Regions from separate parts of the Actinoplanes sichuanensis genome, predicted to be linked through region 1. Evidence: riboswitches for the same ligand, from Rfam matches in the RefSeq annotation. Region 1 holds a riboswitch; the other holds the start of a gene.
What was found. Region 1 has a riboswitch for S-adenosylhomocysteine ahead of Q0Z83_RS13665 (HAD family hydrolase). Riboswitches for the same ligand answer to the same signal wherever they lie in the genome.
Positions count from the first base shown of each region.

Region 2: linked by a shared signal. The riboswitch ahead of ahcY (adenosylhomocysteinase) and the one ahead of Q0Z83_RS13665 (HAD family hydrolase) in region 1 are both predicted to bind S-adenosylhomocysteine.

Region 1 covers NZ_AP028461.1:3,057,780-3,065,082, reverse strand. Annotated here, with positions in the region: gene Q0Z83_RS13700 (hypothetical protein) at 1-579, opposite strand, end outside; gene Q0Z83_RS13695 (hypothetical protein) at 576-773, opposite strand; gene Q0Z83_RS13690 (hypothetical protein) at 831-1,514, opposite strand; gene Q0Z83_RS13685 (hypothetical protein) at 1,674-1,832, opposite strand; gene Q0Z83_RS13680 (hypothetical protein) at 1,968-2,123, shown strand; gene Q0Z83_RS13675 (hypothetical protein) at 2,189-2,500, opposite strand; gene Q0Z83_RS13670 (hypothetical protein) at 2,592-3,116, opposite strand; S-adenosyl-L-homocysteine riboswitch at 3,261-3,337, shown strand; gene Q0Z83_RS13665 (HAD family hydrolase) at 3,348-4,013, shown strand; gene Q0Z83_RS13660 (DUF6461 domain-containing protein) at 4,001-5,800, opposite strand; gene Q0Z83_RS13655 (DUF6461 domain-containing protein) at 5,852-6,562, shown strand; gene Q0Z83_RS13650 (DUF6461 domain-containing protein) at 6,559-7,303, opposite strand, start outside.
Region 2 covers NZ_AP028461.1:8,999,617-9,006,919, reverse strand. Annotated here, with positions in the region: gene ahcY (adenosylhomocysteinase) at 29-1,489, opposite strand; S-adenosyl-L-homocysteine riboswitch at 1,508-1,587, opposite strand; gene Q0Z83_RS41375 (hypothetical protein) at 1,621-2,529, opposite strand; gene Q0Z83_RS41370 (LacI family DNA-binding transcriptional regulator) at 2,594-3,580, shown strand; gene Q0Z83_RS41365 (methyl-accepting chemotaxis protein) at 3,664-5,247, shown strand; gene Q0Z83_RS41360 (glycosyl hydrolase family 28-related protein) at 5,363-7,303, shown strand, end outside.

The DNA of each region.
Region 1 (7,303 bases):
CCATTCGCACGACGCCTCGACGACCTCACCCACCAGGCCGCGGAAGGCATCCGAACCGACCGCCGTCAGTCCCCAGCCCGGCCCCTTACCGCCGAGCTCCACCGCCTCCGACCAGGCCTCATCGGTGTAGACACACTGCCCCAGGGCACAGGACTCGAGCAGATTGACCGCGCTGTCGGCGATCCAGAAATCTGCTTCCACCACACCGATACGCCCGGTCGACCAGCTCAGGGTGAGGGCGAAGCCGTCCTTGTGTCCGACAGTGGCCACCCGGTCACCGTCGCCGAGCTCATCCCACCCGGACGAGACGAAACCGTGGAACACATAGGGGTTGCGGTGCGCGCCGTAGCAGCCCGGCCGTTCACCGCAGAAGGCCATCCCGCCGAACCGGGCGACGAAATCGGTCAGCCGCTCCAGCCCACCCGCCGGGCCGGGAACCGCGCGACCGTCCACTCCGGTGCACTCATACCACTGTCCCGGGTCGTCGAGGGAGATCGGCGAACGCCGGCAATGCTCGTCGAGAAAGGCCCGGGCCCGATCGCTCAACCTGTCCGGATCGTCGAGAACGTGCCGGTTCACCGCGCCATCCGCCGCTCAGGAAGCGGTACGAGGGTGGCGACGACCGTTTCCAGGCGGGCGTCGAGTGGGCCGTTCAGCTCCAGGACGGGAAGGTCCGCCCAGGCGTCGAGCGGGTCGTCGTAGACCAGCGCACAGATCGCCTCGGCCAAGGTGGTCTTGCCGGTCCCGTGCGTCCCGGAGATCGCGATCCGCATCCGCTCACCTTACGTGCGGCCCGCCGGGCTTTCGAACCGATTCGGGACCGCATCGGCCTACCGGTGACGGATGTCGAGGCTCTGGGCGATCCGCTCGAAAGCGGCCCGGTCCCGGTCCGAGACGATGGTGGCCTGAAGGTTCATCAGGTAGTGCCGGTCGGGCTGTTCGAGCGCGATGTCGATCCATTGGTGGCCACCGTTGCAGGTCCACTCGCGGAGCAGCCCGTCCAGGCCCAGCCGGGCGATGCGGTAAGGACGGGCCGGACCACTTCGGCAGCCGCTGGGCGAGAACACCGAGGCCAGGCGGTCCAGGGTGATGCCGTCGCGGATCATCCGCTCCGACGTCCCGATGAAGACCCCCGGCACGGGCATGATGCCGTCGATCCAGTCGTCGACGTTGACGGCCGCGTTGAGGCCCGGCCCGACATTGACGTCCCGGTGGTACGGGCTCATCGACGCATGCCAGCCGTTGGACCGTCGTGAGTTCCACTCGGCCGGCACGTCCACGGTTATCGTCCCGGTCAGATCCTTGATCCGGTCGTAGGCCCCGTACGCCGGGGGCGGCTGCGGCGGAGCCGGCGACGACGGGTCCCGGTCGACGGCGCATTGGATGCAGTTGTTGTTGCCGCCCTGGATGGACACGTTGTCGTTACCCGACTGGATCGCCCCGGCCGGCGGAGAGTCCTTGGGAAAGCCGATGATGGTCAGGACGACGGCGGCCACGCCGGCGAGCGCGCCCACTCCTTGAAGCCAGCGCTTCCCGAGTACACGCCGCAGTTCCGCCCGTGTGGATGGCGAATCGGTCACCGCATCATCTAACGCGGTCCGGAAATAGATCATGGCGATCGTCTGCCGGTTCCGGCCGGTGTCGCCGGGATTCCCTCGTGCGGTGTCGGCCGTTCAGCAGAGTCGTCGACCGATCATCCAGGACAGACCTGTCCGGGCGGCCAGGGCACGACGTGCGGTGCGCGTCCGTTCGGCCGCCTGTTCGACCTCGCCGCTGCTCGTGATGGTCTCGGGGATGCGGTCCCGTACCGGCTTGCCGTGAGCAGTTGTCACCCCGGCACCATCCTCGCCGCCGGCCGATGAGGACGAACGCCCCGGTCCACTCAGGCGGTGGTCAGGATTGCTCGCGCGAGACAGTGGGTACGGAGGCGGTCGGCGGGAACGACCCGCGGACGGACGGAGAAAGAAATGCTTGTCATCGGCCTCATCCTCTTGCTTCTGGGCTACCTGCTGCACGTGTCGATCCTCTACACGATCGGCGCCATCCTCCTGGTGATCGGCGCGGTGCTCTGGATTCTGGGCGCTCTCGGCAGGCCGGTCGGTGGTCGAAAAGTCTGGTTCTGACCTCCCGCGGGATCTCTCGACGGACATGCGCACCTCCGACTCGCCGGAGGTGCGCATGTGGTTTTTCAGCCGTGCCGCAGAAGATCCTGGAAGGTCGCGATGGTCGAGGCCGATTTGAGCTCGTTCTCGGGCATCGCGGGAAGCTCTCGTGCCAGGCTCGTCCAAGTTTTTCGCGCGCCCAGCACACCGGCCACGATGAACGGGATCGCTGCGGCGCTGACCAGGAAGAACCAGATGCTCAATCCGGTGAGGGCGACCACCAACGCGGATCCGACCATCCAGAACAGTCCGCCGAGGTAGAGCCGGGCCGCCCGAAGCGCCCGGGGGTACGAGTCGGCCTGACGGATGGCGACGAGGTAGTCGGGTTCCGATGCCATGGCCCTTGTCCCTAACCGGAGAAGTTCAAGATCAAGTGATCGTCCTCTGTGGCCGGTCCCTCGTCAACTCGTCGACCTGCCCAGGGTTGGATCACCCGTTCTTCGGGATCTCGTTGCCCGGGTGGAGAATCTCGCCGGCCCGGCGCAGTGCCGCCCAGAATGCGATGTCGTCCGGCCACCGCACGCCGCCGAGGCGTTCGAGTAGCCGATGCGCCTCGGCCAGACGACCCGTTCGCAGTCGGATCGACAAGGCGAGCGCGGACCCGCTGGGCAGTCCGGGAACCGACCCGAGTGCGGCGTGCAGGTGCACGAGAGCCGCCTGTTGCCGGTCGTCGAGTGTGGCGTCCGGTTCGAAATACCCGTACATCATGAGCAGGTCTGCGCCGATGTCCTCGTCGCCGGGTTCGAGGGCGTCCCACAGGCCCTCGAACTCTCGCAGTCGATCGATCGCCTCCGCGGCGGTGGAACCCGCCGCGACACACACCGCCGTCGCGGCCGCCTCGGGTCCGGCGCCGTCGCGCACCAGGGCGAGGTACGCCGCACGCACGCCGTCTCCCCAGGCGAGTTGCTGTCGGGCGGCCTCGAGCCATGACGCGTCGACAGATTCGGGGGGCATTCCCCGAATCTACCGAGGTCGGGCGAGTGCGGCGGTTCCGGCAAAGGCCGAGCTCGGCGGGTGCGATGTCAGCGCCGGGCGGCAGGCTTCGGGACATGCCGGGCGGGGTTGCCGGTGCCGGGTGGGATTGTTAGCGTGCCGGTGCGGGTCGAGAGGCGCTGCGACGGATGACCATCCGCCACGCTCGACCTGTTCTCCCTGGTCAAGGGCGCCTCCTTCGGGGAGGCGCAGATGACGGTACGGCACATCGTGTGGGACTGGAACGGCACGATCCTGGGCGACGGTGGCGCTCTGATCGCGGCGACGGTGGACGCGCTGGTCGCGTGCGGGTTCCCGGCGATCACCCGGGCGGACTATCAGCGGCATCACTGCCAGCCGATCCCGTTGTTCTACGAGCGGCTCGCCGGTCGGGCTCTGGATGCCGGGGAGCAGCAACGCCTCGACGAGTGTTTCCGGGTGGCGTACGCCCGGCACCGCCGGACGGCGGCCCTGACCGCGGACGCGTCGGCGGCGTTGCGGCGGTGGGCGGCCACCGGCGCAACCCAGTCACTGCTGTCCATGTATCCGCATACCGAGCTGGTGGCGCTGGTGACGGCCGCCGGGATCGGGCGGTACTTCGTGCGGGTCGACGGCAGTGTGGGCGCCGATCTGGCTTCCAAGGCGCCGCACCTGGCACGCCATCTGCAGCGTCTGGGGCTGGCCGCGGAGCAGGTGGTGCTGGTGGGCGACAGTGTCGATGACGCACTCGCGGCCCGCGAGTGTGGGCTGCGGTGCGTCATCTATCACGCCGGCGACGACGCGCTGCACGCCCGGGAGCATGTCACCGCGCTCGGCGTGCCGGTGGTGTCGTCGTTGCAGGCGGCGGTGGACGTCGCACTGGGTGATCACCGGATCTGACCGGTGCCGGCCGGGAGGTTGAAGGCCGCCCGGAAGGCGGTGATCACCGTTTCGGAGCCGTAGAGGACTATGGCGTTGCGGACCGTGTCCATGGCGGCGATCAGTGGATTGTCGTGGCGGGCCATCAGGATCGTGTGGATCGCGATGACGGCCGGGTCGATTCTGACCGGCTCCTCGCCGCCCATCGAGACGGACCCGTGGTAGGTGATGCTCTCGCGTGGGATGCCCTGCCAGTGGGCGAAAGCGGCGCCGAAGTCCGCGAACCAGTCGGGTGGCGGGTCGCCGCGTTCCAGGGCGAGCACGCCGGCTTCGATCCAGTCCTCGGCGATCATGCCGGAGCGTGTGCTGCAATACCGGGCGACCCAGACGGCCATCGTCCGCTGCCCCTCCGCCGGGGCCGCCGCGATCTGGTCGATCAGGTCCCGGTCGAATTCGACCAGGTGAATCGTGTGCATTTCGACTTCGGGATCGAGCAGTCGCTCGTCGGCGGGGATCCGGCCGCCCCACCGTCTTTCCAGGTCGCGTCGTCGGGTCTCGGCAGCCTCCCGCTGGCGTGCCTCGCGTCTGCGACGCATCCCCGGGTGTTCGGCGGGAGCCGGCGGTATGACGACGTCGTCGAGTTCGGGGAAGTCGCGCTTCAAGTCGGCGAGCGGGTCCGGCAGGGTACCGCCACCGGCGCCCTCGGCTCGGGACAGCGTCGTGCACAGGTCGGCCGCCGGCCAGCCCGGTTCCGGCGGGGCCAGCATCGTTCGTACGGCCATGCGGCGCATGTTCTCGTCGTCGCGGACCCAGATCGGCAACGCCGTACGCAGAAAGGGATCCATCCGCTCCTCGGCCGTTCGGAGGTCTGCGGGCGTGGGTTGCTCGCCGCGCCGGAGGAGGTCCCGGATCGGCGCGAACCAGGGTTCGACGGTGACACCGGCCAGCCGGAAGGGCCGTTCCCGCGCCCAGGTGATGATCCTTTCGATCAGCTCGGAGGGGGCGCAGGCGATCGCCGTCGTCAGGTCTCTGTCCCGTTTGAGCAGGGTGGCTCCGGCGTGCCCGAGCGATTCGACCCGCCGGTCGGGTCCGCCGCGCTTGAACCATCGCTCGCGTTGGATCTCGTCACCCCAGTCCCGGGGGACCGCCGCGCGGTCGGCCAGTTGCTCCCGTACCTCGCTGTACCACGGTTGCTCCGGGGCCCGGTCGCCGACACCGGCGCAGCGGAACGTCGCCTGCCGGAGGATCTCGGCATCCCAGTGCACGCCGGTGATCCGTTCCATCAACGCGACTGCCCGGCCCTGCACTCCCCAGTCGAAATCATCGTCGTCCTCGCGCTCCTCGGGCTCCAGGTCGAAGCCGAGTTCGGTCAGCACCGGGTCGAGTCGTCCAGGGTCGGTGCCGTAGCGTTCCTCCGGGTAGGTGGGATCGAAGCAGACCACTTCCCGGCCGTCGATGTGCCAGCTGAACCAAGAGTTGGTGTTGACGGTGAAGTAATACGAGACCGTCTCCCCCGCCGCCGACAGGGCCTGCTCGACGTCAGCATCGGTACAGCGGACGCTGTTCGACTCGATGATCATCGACCAGTCGTCGATCCGGGTGACCGCCACGTAGTCGAGCCGGGTCGGCTGCCGGACGCCCTGATCGTCGACCCGATCCTCGACAGCCACGGATGCCTCCAGAGCAGCACCTGAGGAGACGATCGAGACCGGATCCGCCCCGCCGAGCAGCGAGATCACCTCGTGCGGGGCGCGGCCCCGCACGAACGTCAGGCAGAAGCCCATTCCCAGCCCGTCGATGTCGACCACCAGTCCAGCCTGCCGCACCGCGGAGCCCGCCGAGCTGTTTTACTGGTCGGCATGCGCAGACGCGCCCTGCTCGCGATCGTCGCCGGGCTGCCGATCACCGGTTGTACGAGATCGACCGACGGTCCGGCACCGGATCCGCCGCCGGGGCCCACGGCTCCGAGTCCGCCGACGCGCTGGGCTCCCCGGTCCGCCCCGGCCGTGGCGGCGGACTACCGATGGCTGACCACCGATCCGAAGTTCTCGGGCATGGGGTTCTGCCTGACCTGGGTCCGCGACCTGTCTCCGGCCGAGATCGCCCGCCGGATCGGCGCTCGGGTCGGTGGTGTTCACCCCTGGAAGTCGATACCGGAACCGGGGGACGACGACGCGCAGCTGGTCATCACCGATACCGGCGGGTGGAGTCTGGTGGTCGAGTACAACGGGTTCGTCGCCCTCGACGACGATCTACCGAAATCGCTGTCGGCCGGGACCCGCCTGATCGCCAACTACCTGAACGTCGAGAACGACGGTCGCTTCGTGCTCGTCGACGACGGCCGGATCGTGGTCGACTTCGATCCTTCGAATCCGGAGCCGATCTACGGAACCGAGCCCGGCCTGATCCGCCCTGACATGGCCGGGCTCGGCTTCGACGACACCTCCCGCGAGGACTACACCGAAGCCGCGCTGGTTCTCACTGAGCGGCTCACCGGAGTCCCTCTCACCGAGGGTGATCTGCACGGCTCCGATTACCTTACGGCAACCGTTCCTGATCCATTCAGCTAGCGGAGGTAGTGGCCACCCTTGGCACTCGATGTGGGGAGGTCGAAGGCTGCGCGGAAAGCGGTGATCACCGTTTCCGGTTCGTAGTTGACGACGGTGTTGTGGAGGGTGTCCATGACGGCGATCAGCGGATCGTCGTGGCGGGCCGTCACGATCGTGTGCATCGCGATGATCGCCGGGTCGATTCGGACCGGCTCGCCGGGTCCCCAGGTGACTGTCGCGGTGTGCGTGATGCTCTCGCCGGGGACGTTCTGCCAGCGGGCGAAGGCGGCGTCGAAGTCCGTGAACCAGTCAGGTGGTGGCTCTCCTCGTTCCAGGGCGAGCACGCCGGCCTCGACCCAATCGTTCTCGATCATGTCGGAGCGGGTGCAGCAGTATCGTGCCGCCCAGACGGCCATCCTGCGCTGTGCCTCCGCTGGGCTCGCGGTGATCTGATCGATGAGATCGCGGTCGTAGGGGACGAGTCCCGTTGCGTGCATCTCCACTTCGGGATCCAGGAGTCGCTCGTCGATGGGGACCCGGCCGCCCCACCGCAGTTCCAGGTTCTCCCTCTTCCATTCGGCTTCCTCACGTTCTCGCGCCTCGCGCTTGCGGCGAACCGCGGCTCGCTCGGGCGGAGCCGGTGACGGCTGGGGCACCACGACGTCACCGAGCTCGGGGAAGCCGCGTTTCAGGTCGGCGAGCAGGTCGGGGAACTCGCCGGCGCCGGCACCCTCGACCCTGGCGAAGGTCCAGCACAGGTCG
Region 2 (7,303 bases), 5.9 Mb from region 1:
ATGGTCGGGCGCGTCGTGGTACGGAAGATCAGTACCGGTAGTGCTCCGGCTTGAACGGGCCCTCGACGTCGACGCCCAGGTACTCCGCCTGCTTCTTGGTGAGGGTGGTCAGCCGGACGCCGAGCGCGTCCAGGTGCAGCCGGGCCACCTTCTCGTCCAGGTGCTTCGGCAGCACGTAGACCTGCTTCTCGTACGCCTCCGGCTTGGTCCAGAGCTCGATCTGGGCCATCACCTGGTTGGTGAACGAGTTCGACATCACGAAGCTCGGGTGACCGGTCGCGTTGCCCAGGTTCATCAGGCGGCCCTCGGACAGGACGATCACCGAGTGGCCGTCCGGGAAGCGCCACTCGTGCACCTGCGGCTTGATCTCGACCTTCTCGATGCCCGCGACCTTGGCCAGACCGGCCATGTCGATCTCGTCGTCGAAGTGGCCGACGTTGCCGACGATCGCGTTGTGCTTCATCGCCGACAGGTGCTCGACGGTGATGATGTCGGTGCCGCCGGTGGTGGTGATGAAGATGTCGGCCTCACCGACCACGTCCTCGAGCCGGACGACCTGCATGCCGTCCATCGCGGCCTGCAGCGCGCAGATCGGGTCGACCTCGGTGACCACGACACGGGCGCCCTGGCCACGCAGCGTCTCCGCCGAGCCCTTGCCGACGTCGCCGTAACCGCAGACCACGGCGAGCTTGCCGCCGAGCATCACGTCGGTCGCCCGGTTGAGGCCGTCGACCAGCGAGTGGCGGATGCCGTACTTGTTGTCGAACTTGCTCTTGGTGACCGCGTCGTTGACGTTGATCGCCGGGAAGAGCAGGGTGCCCTCCTTGGCGAGCTTGTAGAGCCGGGCCACACCGGTCGTGGTCTCCTCGGTCACGCCCTTGATCTCGGCCGCGATCCGGGTGAACCGGCCCTTGTCCGAGGCGAGGCTGGCACGCAGCGACTCCAGGATGATCGAGTACTCGTGGTTGTCCTCGGCCGTGGTGGCCGGAACCGCGCCCGCGCCCTCGAACTCGACGCCCTTGTGCACGAGCAGGGTGGCGTCACCGCCGTCGTCGAGGATCATGTTCGGGCCCTGGCCGTCACTGAACTCGAACAGGCGCATCGTCGCCCACCAGTACTCCTCCAGCGTCTCGCCCTTCCAGGCGAAGACCGGGACACCGGCCGGCGCGTCGACGGTCCCGTTCGGACCGACGACGACCGCGGCGGCGGCCTCGTCCTGGGTGGAGAAGATGTTGCAGGACACCCAGCGGACCTCGGCGCCGAGTGCGACCAGGGTCTCGATCAGGACGGCGGTCTGCACGGTCATGTGCAGCGAGCCGGCGATCCGGGCGCCGCTCAGCGGCTTGCTGTCACCGAACTCGGTGCGCAGCGACATCAGGCCGGGCATCTCGTGCTCGGCGAGACGGAGCTGGTGGCGGCCGGCCTCGGCCAGCGAGAGGTCGGCGACCGCGAAGTCGAGACCGTTGACGGATCGAAGTTTGTCGCTCATGGAAAGAGGGCTCCTCCCTCTCAGGAGGCGCCCTTGCGTCACGAAACCCGACCGAGCGTGGCGGGCTTCTGGAGCCCGTTGCAGCGCCTCTCGGCAGAGCCGGGAACTACTCTAACGCCCGCCCGGCAAGATCACATCCGCCGGAGTGTTCCGTCGGTGTCCGTAATCACGTACGTTCCGTCACCGAGCACATCCAGGTCGTATTGGTTGATCGTGGTGATCTCGAGTTCGCCGAGGACCTCGCCGGTGCGGGCGTCCACCCGGAAGTGCCGCCACCAGTCGGTGTCCTCCTCCTCGTCGACCCCGAGGACGACCGCGATGACCGTGTCGTCGTCCAGGAAGCCGGGACTCCACTCCAGGAACAGGTCGTCCTCGTCGTCGGCGAAACCGAAATCCGGCAGCGTGACCGTGAACAGGGTGTCCCCGCTCGGGAAGGCGTGCACGATCAGATCGTCGGTGTCGTGGCCGACGGTGACGAACCTGGTCTCGTCCGGGGAGACGCCGTGCAGCGAACGGTCGCCCCAGCCGTAGTCGTGTGGTGGGGTGCCCGGTCCGGCCAGGTAGATCTGGACACCGTCCTGCCCCTCGCCGACCTCCAGCAGCATCCGGCCGTCACTCAGCGCCACGTGGTCACCGCCGTGCCCGACGGTCGGCAACTCGTGCCGGGTGAGTGGCGCACCCGTCGCGGCGTCCAGCACGATCCACTCGTCGGGCCGGCCGCGATCGGCCATCGCGTTCGGCGCGTAGACCCAGAGCCGGGTGTCGTCGGCGGAGAGCGCCACGTCGGTGTAGGAGACCCCGCAGTTCGGGCCGCGGGCGCCGAGCTCGAAACGCCACTGTTCGCGCCCCTCCGGATCGACCTTCAGCACCGCCGTGTCGGTCGCGTAGAACAGCCGGTCACGCGAGGCGGGCACGGCGTGCCCCTCGCTACCCGGCTCCTTGTAGGTGCTCCGGGGCGGAACGGCGAACGTCCGGACCAGGTTCAGCTCGGCGTCGTAGACCTCGACACCATGGTCGTTCTTACGGGAGAACACGCGCACGCGGGCAGCGTAACGCGGGTTCAAAGGGTCACGCGAAGGGGCGAGAAAACATCAAGAACCTTCCATGCAACCTCAGAAAACCATCATTCTGTACGGCGTGAAGCACCCGTACCGGATCCGGGAGATCGCCGCGCGTGCCGGGCTCAGCCACGCCACCGTGGACCGCGTGCTGCACCAGCGCGGCGGGGTCCGGGAGAGCACCGTCCGCGCGGTGCACCAGGCGATCGCCGACCTGGACCGGCAGGAGCACGCCCGGTCCGGCCGCCCGTTCGTGATCGACGTGGTGCTCCAGACGTCCCGCCGGTTCAGTGCGGCGATCCGGGCCGCACTGGAGGCGGAGGCACCGGAGTTCGCGCCGGTGGCCGTGCGTACCCGGACGCACCTCACCGACGACCCGGCCGGCGCACTGGACCGGGTCGGCCGCTCCCGGTCGCACGGGTTGATCGTGCTGGTCCCGCCGGTGCCCGAGGTCGCCGACGCGGTGGCCCGGCTGAGTGTCCCGGTGGTCACCCTCAATCACGACCTGCCGGCCGGCAAACGCATCGCGCACGTCGGAGTGGACGGCTTCGACTCCGGGGCGACAGCGGCGTATCTGGTCGAGCGGCTGCTCGCGGACCGGGCCGGTGATGTGCTGCTGATCAACGGGCGGGGTGCGCGGGAGGAGGGGTTCCGCTCGGTCCTGCCGGCCCGGCGATTGCTGACCGTGGCGAGCGCGGAGGAGGGTCCGCTGCGGGCCGTCCTCGCCGCGAATCCCTCGATCCGGGCCGTCTACTCGGCCGGCACCTGCGGGAACGCGGCCGTGGTGTCGGCCTTCGCGGTCGAGCACCGCAACTACGACGTCTTCGTGGCGCACGGGCTGGACCGGGAGAACGCGGCGCTGCTGCGGGAGCACCGGATCTCCGCGGTGCTGCACCAGGATCTCCGTGCGGACGTCCGGCACGCCTGCCGGGCGATCCTGCGGGCCCAGGGTGTGCTTCCCGGCCCGATCGGTTCCCATCCGTCGGCGGTGCAGGTGATCACACCGTTCAATGTTCCACCCGCGCTGTTCTGAAGACGTTCATCTTCCGGTAACTCAATCCCTTCTCCGAAGCACCGATTGATCTTTATCGGGGACGAACGAGAAGAGGAACGGCCATGGCGGGTGGGCTGGGGCAGTGGGCCCGGAACCGGAAGGTCTCCACGAAGGTGCTCGCGGTCGCCGGGGTGGCGATCGCCGGCACCACCGCGATCGGAGTGCTGAGTGTCGTCGGCATCGATCAGCTCCAGCACGACCGCAACACCGAGATCGCCTCGACCCTGCCGTACAGCACGAACCTCAACCAGGTCGCGGTGAGCGCGAAGTCGGCCGCCAACGACGAGCGTGGCTTCCTCCTCAAGGGCAACCCGGACTTCAGCGAGGAGGCGCTCGGCCGCAAGGAGAAGATCGACGCCGCGCTCGCCGCGGCCCGGGCGGTGGCCGACTCCGGTGAGTCCGCCGCCCGTATCGACGCGATCCAGGCCGCGGTCGACGCCTGGTTCACGGCCTTGGAGTCCGAGTTCACCCTCTATCGGACCCGGCCCCAGGCGGCGATCGATCTCGCGCTCGGCGACAACCGGGACCTGCGCAAGACCTACGAGGGCCTGCTCAACGAGGAGATCGCCTACGCCGATACGGCGCTGCTCCAGGGCCGTGAATTCGACGCCAAGGCCGAGCGGACCCGGACCACGATCATCGCCGTGCTGGCCGGGGTGCTGCTGGTCGCGATCGTCGCCGCCCTCTACGTGTCCCGGCTGATCGTGCAGCCGCTGCGCCGGGTCGGCCGGGTCCTCGACCAGGTGGCCGAAGGAGACCTCTCCGGCGACCCGAGGGTCGAGCAGCGCGACGAGGTCGGGCAGATGGCGAGCGCGCTGCACCGGGCCAGCGACACGCTGCGGCAGACCGTCACCGACCTGACCGCGCACTCGCAGAAGCTCGCGGAGGAGTCCGACGGACTGGCCCGGACCAGCCGGAACAGCTCGCACAGCGCGGACCTGGGCGCCCGGCAGGCGGCCGAGGTAGCCGAATCGGCCTCGATCATGTCGTCGAACATCCACACGGTCGCGGCCGGTGCCGAGGAGATGGGTGCCTCGATCCGCGAGATCAGTGAGAGCGCCACCCAGGCCGCGCAGGTCGCGTCCCGGGCGGTGGACGTCACCGCGAACACCAGCACCGTGATGGCGAAGCTGGGGGAGTCCTCGTCGGAGATCGACAGTGTGGTCAAGACGATCACCGCGATCGCCGAGCAGACGAACCTGCTGGCGTTGAACGCGACCATCGAGGCCGCCCGCGCCGGTGAGCTCGGCAAGGGCTTCGCCGTGGTGGCGAGTGAGGTAAAGGAGTTGTCCCAGGAGACCGCCCGGGCGACCGAGGACATCGGTCAGCGGGTGGCCGCGATCCAGGCCGACACGGCCGGCGCGGTCGCGGCGATCGCCGAGATCAGCGAGATCATCGCGCGGATCAACGACTTCCAGACCACGATCGCCTCCGCGGTGGAGGAGCAGACCGTGACCACGAACGAGATGAGCCGCAACGTCACCGAGGCCGCGGACGCCGGTGCCCGGGTCTCGGACACCATCAGCGCGGTGGCCGCCTCGGTGCGGGAGACCACCTCGGGGGTGGCCGAGACCGACCGGGCCGCCACCGACCTGGCCGGGATGTCAGGCGACCTGCGCCGGATCGTGGACCGATTCAAGCTGTGAACTTGCGGGGCATTGCAATAACTCGGCAGGTTGACGAAAGATTGCGACAAGTCATTGTGAGTTAGATCTCGGTACATCTATCGTCGGCTCACTTCCTCAGAGAAAAGAGCCTTCGATGTCCTCTGACGAGAGGCGGGCCGGCGTTCCACCGCGCTGGTCCGTCCTTCTTCTCGGCGTGGTGCTCGGCGCCACCGGCATCCCGTACGCCGCCGAGGCCGCTCCCGCGGCCACCAAGGTCACCCGGGCCGCTCTCGACCCGGCCCTGGTCGCCGGGCGTGGCGCCGACGTCGCCTTTCTGGAGCAGGAGGCCGAGCACGCCGCCACCAACGGGACCGTGATCGGGCCGGACCGCACCGCGTACACCCTGCCCGCCGAGGCTTCCGGCCGCTCCGCGGTCACCCTCGACCCGGGCGAATGGGTGGAGTTCACCCTGCCCCGGGCAGCCAACGCGATCACCGTTCGGTACAGCATCCCGGACGCGCCGAACGGTGGCGGGATCACCGCGCCACTGACCGTCGGCACCAAGCACGGCACCCGCACGATGACGCTGACATCGCAGTACTCGTGGCTCTACAACCAGTACCCGTTCACCGACGATCCGGCGGCGGACCTGCTGCACCCGGACTGGTGGATCACCGAGTGCCAGTGTGTGCCGGCCGCCACCACCCCGGCCCCGGTGATCACCAAGCCGTTCCGTCCGGCCCACTTCTACGACGAGCAGCGGCTGCTCCTGGGGCACACGTACCGGGCGGGCGACAAGGTGCGGCTCACCGCCCGTTCCGTGCCGACCACCATCGACCTGCTCGACTCGGAGCTGGTCGGACGGCCGAAGGTCGATCTCCGCGGCGTCGACCCGGTGCTCTTCGGCGCCGACCCGACCGGGCGGCGGGACTCCGCCCCGGCCATCGAGCGCGCCATCGCGTACGCCAGGAAGGTCGATCGGAAGGTCTACCTTCCGCCGGGTGTCTTCCAGGTCAACCGGCACATCGTGGTCGACGACGTGACCATCGTCGGAGCCGGCAACTGGTACACGATCATCAAGGGCCGGCAGGTGGCCCTCGACGTGCCGGCCCCGGACGGCTCGGTGCACACCGGCGTCGGCTTCTACGGCCGGAGCGCGGCCGCGGGTGGTAGCCGCAACGTGCACCTGTCCGGTTTCGCCATCCAGGGCGACGTGCGCGAGCGGATCGACACCGACCAGGTGAACGGGGTCGGCGGTGCGATGAGCGACTCGACGATCGACGGCCTCTACATCCAGCACACCAAGGTGGGCCTCTGGTTCGACGGCCCGATGTCCAACACGAAGGTGACGAACAACGTCATCGTCGACCAGATCGCCGACGGCCTCAACTTCCACACCGGGGTCACGAACTCGCTGGTCCGCAACAACTTCATCCGCAACACCGGGGACGACGCGCTGGCCATGTGGGCGGAGAAGACCACGAACACCGGCAACACCTTCGACCGCAACACGGTTCAGTCGCCGACCCTGGCCAACGGCATCGCGATCTACGGCGGCCGGGACACCACGGTGTCGAACAACCTGGTCGCCGACCCGGTCCGGGAGGGCAGCGCGCTGCACGCCGGCACCCGGTTCTCGGCCGAGCCCTTCACCGGTTTCCTGCGGTTCACCGACAACACCACGGTGCGGGCCGGGACGTTCGAGCTGAACTGGCGGATCGGCCTCGGCGCGATCTGGTTCTACAGCCTCCAGGGCAGCTTCGACGCGGACATCCGGGTCACCGGCGACCACTACCTGGACAGCACCTACAACGCGATCATGCTGGTCGCCGAGTGGGGCGTGAAGGATCTCCACTCGATCGACGGAATCAAATTCAAGGACATCCGAGTCGACGGTACGGGCACCAGCGTGCTGAGTGCACGAGCAGGCGGCTCCGCGTCCTTCGAGAACGTCGACGCCCGTAACGTCGGCGCGGTCGGGGTGAACAACTGCGGCCGGTTCGGATTCCCCGCGACCGGTTCCGAGTTCGGCCTGACCGACCTCGGCGGCAACGACGGTGGCTGGCTCGCTCCGTTCGTGCCGAACACGATCACG